Regions from separate parts of the Saccharothrix espanaensis DSM 44229 genome, predicted to be linked through region 1. Evidence: riboswitches for the same ligand, from Rfam matches in the RefSeq annotation. Region 1 holds a riboswitch; each other region holds the start of a gene.
What was found. A riboswitch is a leader RNA that binds a small molecule or an ion and turns the genes downstream of it on or off. The one in region 1 is predicted to bind S-adenosylmethionine.
Positions count from the first base shown of each region.

Region 2: linked by a shared signal. The riboswitch ahead of thrC (threonine synthase) and the one ahead of BN6_RS03445 (methionine ABC transporter ATP-binding protein) in region 1 are both predicted to bind S-adenosylmethionine.
Region 3: linked by a shared signal. The riboswitch ahead of BN6_RS33230 (aminotransferase class V-fold PLP-dependent enzyme) and the one ahead of BN6_RS03445 (methionine ABC transporter ATP-binding protein) in region 1 are both predicted to bind S-adenosylmethionine.

Region 1 is NC_019673.1:706,302-708,561, forward strand. It holds gene BN6_RS03435 (resuscitation-promoting factor) at 1-31, shown strand, start outside; gene rsmA (16S rRNA (adenine(1518)-N(6)/adenine(1519)-N(6))-dimethyltransferase RsmA) at 41-916, shown strand; SAM riboswitch class I at 1,006-1,098, shown strand; gene BN6_RS03445 (methionine ABC transporter ATP-binding protein) at 1,300-2,260, shown strand, end outside.
Region 2 is NC_019673.1:1,503,492-1,505,751, forward strand. It holds gene thrC (threonine synthase) at 1-1,111, opposite strand, end outside; SAM riboswitch class I at 1,123-1,238, opposite strand; gene holA (DNA polymerase III subunit delta) at 1,336-2,260, shown strand, end outside.
Region 3 is NC_019673.1:7,644,621-7,646,880, reverse strand. It holds gene BN6_RS33235 (potassium/proton antiporter) at 1-919, shown strand, start outside; SAM riboswitch class IV at 1,135-1,249, shown strand; gene BN6_RS33230 (aminotransferase class V-fold PLP-dependent enzyme) at 1,289-2,260, shown strand, end outside.

The DNA.
Region 1 (2,260 bases):
CCACTGCCAGCAGAAGCTGGGCCTGCCGTAAGTTGCGCGTGTGACCGAAGCTTCGTCTTCAGCAGGGCCGGGGAGTGCGCTCCTCGGCCCTGCTGACGTTCGTCGGCTCGCCGCCGAGCTGGACATCAGGCCCACCAAGAAGCTCGGCCAGAACTTCGTGCACGACCCGAACACCGTCCGCAAGATCGTCTCGGCTGCCGGGCTGTCGCCCGACGACGTGGTGCTGGAAGTGGGGCCCGGTCTGGGTTCGCTCACGCTGGCGCTCTTGCCCGCCTGCGCTTCGACGGTCGCCGTGGAGATCGATCCGGTGCTGGCCGCCCGGCTGCCGCTGACGGTGGCCGAGCGCGCGCCGGGTCTCTCCGAGAGGCTGACCGTGATCGAGGCCGACGCGATGCGCGTCACGGCCGACCGGTTCGCCACGCCGCCGACGGCGTTGGTGGCCAACCTCCCGTACAACGTGGCGGTGCCGGTCGTGCTGCACCTGATGGCGGAACTGCCTTCGCTGCGCACCGGATTGGTGATGGTGCAGTCCGAAGTGGCCGATCGGATGGCGGCCGGGCCGGGCAGCAAGGTCTACGGCGTGCCCAGCGTGAAGCTCGCCTGGTACGCCGACGCCCGCCGGGCCGGGCCGGTCCCGCGCTCGGTGTTCTGGCCGGTGCCCAACGTCGATTCCGCGCTGGTCGCGTTCACCCGCCACGAGCAGCTGTCCACTGTGGACCGCAAGGTGCTGTTCTCGTTGGTGGACGCGGCTTTCGCGCAACGCCGCAAGATGCTGCGCGGGGCGCTCGCCGGGTGGGCCGGCTCCGCCGCCGCGGCCGAGCGGCTGTTGGTGCAGGCAGGGGTCGATCCGGGCGTCCGGGGGGAGCAATTGGACGTCGGAGCGTTCATCCGGATAGCCGAGGTTTCCTCACCGTAATGGCCGATGATCTTTCGGCCAAAAGTGTGATTTGACGAACGATCCTCATGCGGGCTTGCGTTCAAGCCTCTGCGTCGGGTGTACTCGTGCTGCCATCCCGAGCGGCTGAGAGACCTGGCTCTACGACGCCGCAGCAACCACCTCCCCACGGAGGCAGGTGCTTCAGCCAGGATCGATGGAGGATCACGTGCCCAGGATGCTGCTCACGCGCCGGCGAGTCGTCGACCACGGCCGCCGCACGGTTTCGGGCTGTCGCAGCTAACTCCGCCCCAGGCGCTTTTCGAGTCCTCGTCGTCCCCTCCGCTGGGACACCCTTCTTGAGCCGGCCTTCGGACGTGCACGCCACGAGCGTGCGCTGCCGCGTGCAGTCGTGGAGCGAAATCGTGATCACTGTCGAAAACCTCACCAAGACCTTCCCCGGGAGTACCGGTCAGGTTCGCGCGCTGGACGGCGTGAACCTGGACGTGGCCGCCGGCACCGTCCTGGGCGTCGTCGGCCCCAGCGGTGCGGGCAAGTCCACGCTGGCCCGGTGCGTGGCGCTGCTGGAGCGCCCCGACAGCGGTGCGATCCGCGTCGACGGCACCGACCTGGTGTCCCTGGGCGGGCCGGCGCTGCGTGCCGCCCGCCGGCAGATCGGCGTTGTGCCGCAAGGGGATTCGCTGCTGCGCCAGCGGACCGCCGCGGGCAACGTGGCGCTGCCGCTGGAGTCGGCCGGCGTGCCCGGCCCGCAGCGGCGGACCCGGGTCGCCGAGCTGCTCGACCTGGTCGGCCTGACCGACAAGGCGGGCTCCTACCCCGACCAGCTCTCCGGCGGCCAGCGCCAGCGGATCGCCGTGGCGCGCGCCCTGGCGGCCAGCCCGTCGGTGCTGCTGGCCGACGAGCCGACCTCCGCGCTCGACCCCGACACCACCGGCTCGGTGCTCACCGTGCTGGACCGCGCGCGAGCCGAGCTCGGCGTCACCGTGCTCGTGGTCACCCACGACATGGGCGTGGTCCGCAAGATCTGCGACGACGTCGCGGTGCTGGAGGACGGCCGCGTGGTCGAGCACGGCAAGGTGCTGGACCTGGTCGCGGACGCGGCCTCCCGCACGGCCGCCTCGCTGCTGCCCGCCGTCGACCAGAACCCGGCCGCCGAAGGCGCGTACGACCGCGTCGCGGACGTGGTGCTGGTCGGGTTCGCCGCGGTCGGCGCGCTGCTGCCCGAGGCGACCAGCCGGTTCGGCGTGGACCTCAACCTGCTCGGCGGCGGTCTGACGCGGCTCGGCGAGACCCCGGTGGCGCGGTTCCGCGTCGGTCTCAACGGCGAGCGCGCGGACTCGGCGCTGGAGTGGATCGCCGAAGCGG
Region 2 (2,260 bases), 800 kb from region 1:
TGAGCTTCTTCGCCGTGGCGACGGTCACGCCGCCGGCGGTCTCGGCGAAGATGCCCTCGGTGCGCGCCAGCAGGCGGATGCCCTCGACCACTTCCTCGTCGGTGACGTCCTCGATCGCGCCGTTGGTGCGGCGGACCGCGTCCAGCACGTACGGGCCGTCGGCCGGGGCGCCGATCGCCAGCGAGCGGGCGATGGTGTCCGGGCGGACCGGGGTCACCACGTCCTGACCGGACTTGAACGCCGCCGACACCGGCGAGCAGCCGGTGGCCTGGGCGCCGAACACCTTGTACGGGGTGGCGTCGACCAGGCCGAGCTCGCCGAACTCGCGGAAGGCCTTGTCCACCTTGGTCAGCTGGGAGCCGGACGCGATGGGCACCACGATCTGGTCGGGCAGCCGCCAGCCCAGCTGCTCGGCCACCTCGTAGCCCAGGGTCTTGGAGCCCTCGGCGTAGTAGGGGCGGACGTTGACGTTGACGAACGCCCAGTCCTCGTGCTCGGCGGCCAGTTCCTGCGCGAGGCGGTTCACGTCGTCGTAGTTGCCGTCGACGGTGATCAGGTTGCCGCCGTAGACGGCGGTCATGAGGATCTTGGCCTGCTCCAGGGAGGAGGGCACCAGCACGACCGACTGCCAGCCGGCGCGGGCCGCGGCGGCGGCGACGGCGTTGGCCAGGTTGCCGGTGGAGGGGCAGGCCAGGACCTTGAAGCCCAGCTCGCGGGCGGCCGCGAGGGCGACGCCGACGACGCGGTCCTTGAACGAGTGGGTGGGGTTGCCGGTGTCGTCCTTCACCCAGACCTTGCGCACGCCCAAGGCCTTGGCGAGGCGGTCGGCCTCGACCAGGCGGGTGGCGCCGGGGTTGGTGTTGGGGTGCGACTCGACGTTCGAGGGCACCGGGAGCAGGCCGCGGTAGCGCCAGATCGACCGTGGGCCGGCCTCGATGTCCTCGCGGCGGACGCGGCCGAAGTCGTAGGCGACTTCCAGCGGCCCGAAACACTCGAGACAGGCGTATTCCGGGGCCAGCGGAGTCTGGTGACCGCATTCACGGCACGACAGGGCGCGAGCCGGACCGAGGTCGAAGGAGGTGGTGGCCGAAGGCACACTGACAGCAGTCATCGCGAGGTATCTCCTCATCTTTCCCGCGTCGCGGGTCGGAATTGGCACCGTGGTCGTCGCAGCGGACGCTGCGCGACGGGTTGCCGGGGCTTCTTCGGGCCGATCCCTCTGCCCCTCTGGATGAGCGGTATTCAGTTGTGGCGTCCAACTTACGGCACGATCCCGACCGGCAGCCAGATCCGTCCACCATCCGGACGCGATCCGGGGCGTGGGAGGATCGCTCCGTGAGCGCGTCCGCAGTCACTCCAGACCCCGTGCACCTGGTTCTCGGCGAGGAAGAGTTGCTGGTCGAGCGCGCGTTGCGCGGCGCGCTGGCGGTGGCTCGCAAGGTCGACCCGCAGGCCGACCTGACCAGGGTCAAGGTGACTGATCTCACCCCTCCTGAGCTGGCAGAACTGGTGAGTCCGTCGCTGTTCGCCGAGGGGCGGGTGATCGCCTTGGAATCCGCGCAGGAGGCCGGCAAGGAGATCGCCGAGGCGGTCATGGCCTACGCCAAGGCGCCGGCCGACGGGGTGACCCTGATCGTCGTGCACACCGGCGGCGGGCGCAGCAAGGTGGCCAAGGAACTGCCCGCCGCGCTGCGCAAGGCCGGGGCGGTGGTGACCGAGTGCCCGAAGATCACCAAGGCGGCGGACCGCGAGGCGTTCGTGCGCAACGAGATCCGTGCCGCGGGCGGCAAGGCCGACCCGGAGGCGGTCGGGGCGCTGATCGAGGCGATCGGGTCGGACCTGCGGGAGCTGGCGGCGGCGGCGTCGCAGCTGGTGTCCGACACCGGTGGCAAGGTCGACGCGGACGCGGTCCACCGCTACCACCGGGGGCGGGCCGAGGTGACCGGGTTCGCGGTGGCCGAGAAGGCCGTGATGGGCGACCGGGGCGGGGCGCTGGAGGCGTTGCGCTGGGCGACCCAGACCGGCGTGCCGCACGTGCTCGTTGCGGACGCGTTGGCGGACGCGGTGCGGACCATCGCGCGGGTGTCGGCCGTGGGGCGGGGCGACCCGTTCAAGCTGGCCGGCGAGCTGGGGATGCCGCCGTGGAAGGTGAAGAAGGCGCAGGGGCAGGCGCGGGGCTGGGACGGTGACGGGCTGGCCGCCGCCATGTCGGTGGTCGCGGGCCTCAACGCGGACGTGAAGGGCGTGGCCGCCGACTCTG
Region 3 (2,260 bases), 2.4 Mb from region 1:
CGCGGGCGGCGCGATCGGCGTGGCGCTGGGGTGGTTGGGCGGGTTCGCGCTTCGGCGTGCCGCACTCCCGTCGACCGGCCTGTACCCGTTGGCCACGGTCGCCGTGTGCCTGATCGCCTACACCGCCGGCGACCTGGCGCACGCGTCCGGGTTCCTCGCGGTCTACACGGCGGCGCTCGTGCTGGGCAACGCCCGCCTGCCGCACCGGTCGGACACGCTGTCGTTCGCCGAGGGGCTGGGCTGGATCGCGCAGATCGGCCTGTTCGTGCTGCTGGGCCTGTACGCCTCGCCCGGCCGGCTGCTGGAGTCGCTGATCCCCGCGCTGGTCGCGGGCGGGGTGCTGGTGCTGCTGGCCCGGCCGCTGTCGGTGCTGTGCGCGGCGCTGCCGTTCAAGGTGCCGTGGCGCGAGCAGGTGTTCATCTCGTGGTCCGGGCTGCGCGGCGCGGTCCCGATCGTGTTCGCCCTGATCCCGCTCATCCAGGGCTACCCCGGCGCGCAGAAGCTGGTGGACGTGGTGTTCGTGCTGGTCATCCTGTTGACGCTGGTGCAGGGCTCGACGCTGCCGTGGATGGCCAAGTGGCTCGGTCTGGTGAAGACCGGCGAGGCGCAGGAGATCGAGGTCGACTCGTCGGCGCTGGACGAGCTGGGTGCGGAGCTGCTCCAGGTGCGCATCCAGCGCGGGTCCAAGCTGCACGGCGTCTACCTCAGCGAACTGCGGCTGCCACCGGGCGCGACGATCAGCCTCGTGGTGCGCGGCGACGACGGCTTCACCCCCCAGTCCACCACCCGTCTCCAAGAGCACGACCAACTGCTCGTGGTCTGCACCGACGCCGCCCGCACGGCGGCCGAACGCCGCCTGCGCGCCGTCGACCGGGCCGGCCGCTTCGCCCGCTGGAAGGGCGACTCGGGCCTGCCGTAGCCCGCCGCACCCCGAAACGGCACGCGAACGTGTGATCCCGGTCGCGATTCGGGACGTGGGCGGGGTTCGGCGGGGTGTTCGGTGATCGTCGGCGTGACCTGCGGGGTGATCGGGAGCTGGGGGTTCCCGCACGGCGGGCGGGGGCGGCCGGTGACCTCCCAGGATGTGAACGGGCCTCGACTCGGTGCCGGGTCGTGGGCTAACTTCGGTGCCGAGGTCATGAGTGCCAGCGCGAAGCTCGGGCTAGCTGGCCGGCAACCCTCCTACCGCGGTGGGGTGCCCCCGATGAGGACCTGGCCTGGCGCGTAGGGCGTCGGGCAAGCGCGGGCCTCCCCTGCACGGAGTCCGCCGGACCCGTCGGAGGTTGTCATGACCGTCGCTGTTCCCGGTTCCATCGCCGCCCTGCCCCGCGTCGTCGGCGCCTCGCTGCGCGTCCCGCTGGTCACCGGCGAGCGCGTCGAGTACGCCAACCTCGACCACGCCGCGAGCGCGCCCTGCCTGGAGCAGGTCCGCGACGCCGTCGACGAGCTGCTGCCCTGGTACGCCAGCGTGCACCGGGGCGCGGGCTTCGCCTCCCAGGTGTCGACCCGCGTCTACGAGCAGGCCCGCGACTCGGTCCGCCGGTTCCTCGGCGCGCGCCCCAGCGACACCGTCGTGTTCACCCGCAACACCACCGACTCGCTCAACCTCCTCGCCCGCAGCCTGCCCCGGCACACGTCCGTGGTCCTGTTCGACACCGACCACCACGCGGCGCTGCTGCCGTGGCGCGGCCCGAACGTGCACCGCCTGACCACCCCGGCGACGCCCGCCGGTGCCGTGCGCGAGCTGGACCGCGCGCTGCGCGCCACCCCCGAAGGCCCCCGGCTGGTCGTGGTGACCGGCGCGTCCAACGTCACCGGCGAGGTGTGGCCGGTGGCCGAGCTGGCCGCCGTCGCCCGCCGGCACGGCGCGCGGATCGCGCTCGACGCCGCGCAGCTCGCCCCGCACCGGCCCGTCGACCTGCGCGCGCTGGACGTGGACTACGCGGTGCTGTCCGGCCACAAGGTCTACGCCCCGTTCGGCACCGGCGTGCTGGTCGGCCGGGCCGACTGGCTGCAGGCCGCCGACCCGTACCTGGTCGGCGGCGGCGCGACGGCCCGGGTCACCGACCACGGCGACCGGCTGGGCGTGGCCTGGTCGGCGGTGCCGGAGCGGCACGAGGCCGGGTCGCCGAACGTGGTGGGCGTGCACGCCCTCGCGGTGGCCTGCGACGTGCTGGGCCGGCACTGGGAGCAGACCACCGCGCACGAGCGGGAGCTGCTGGCCCGGCTGCGCGCGGGCCTGGCGACCGTGCCCGGCGCG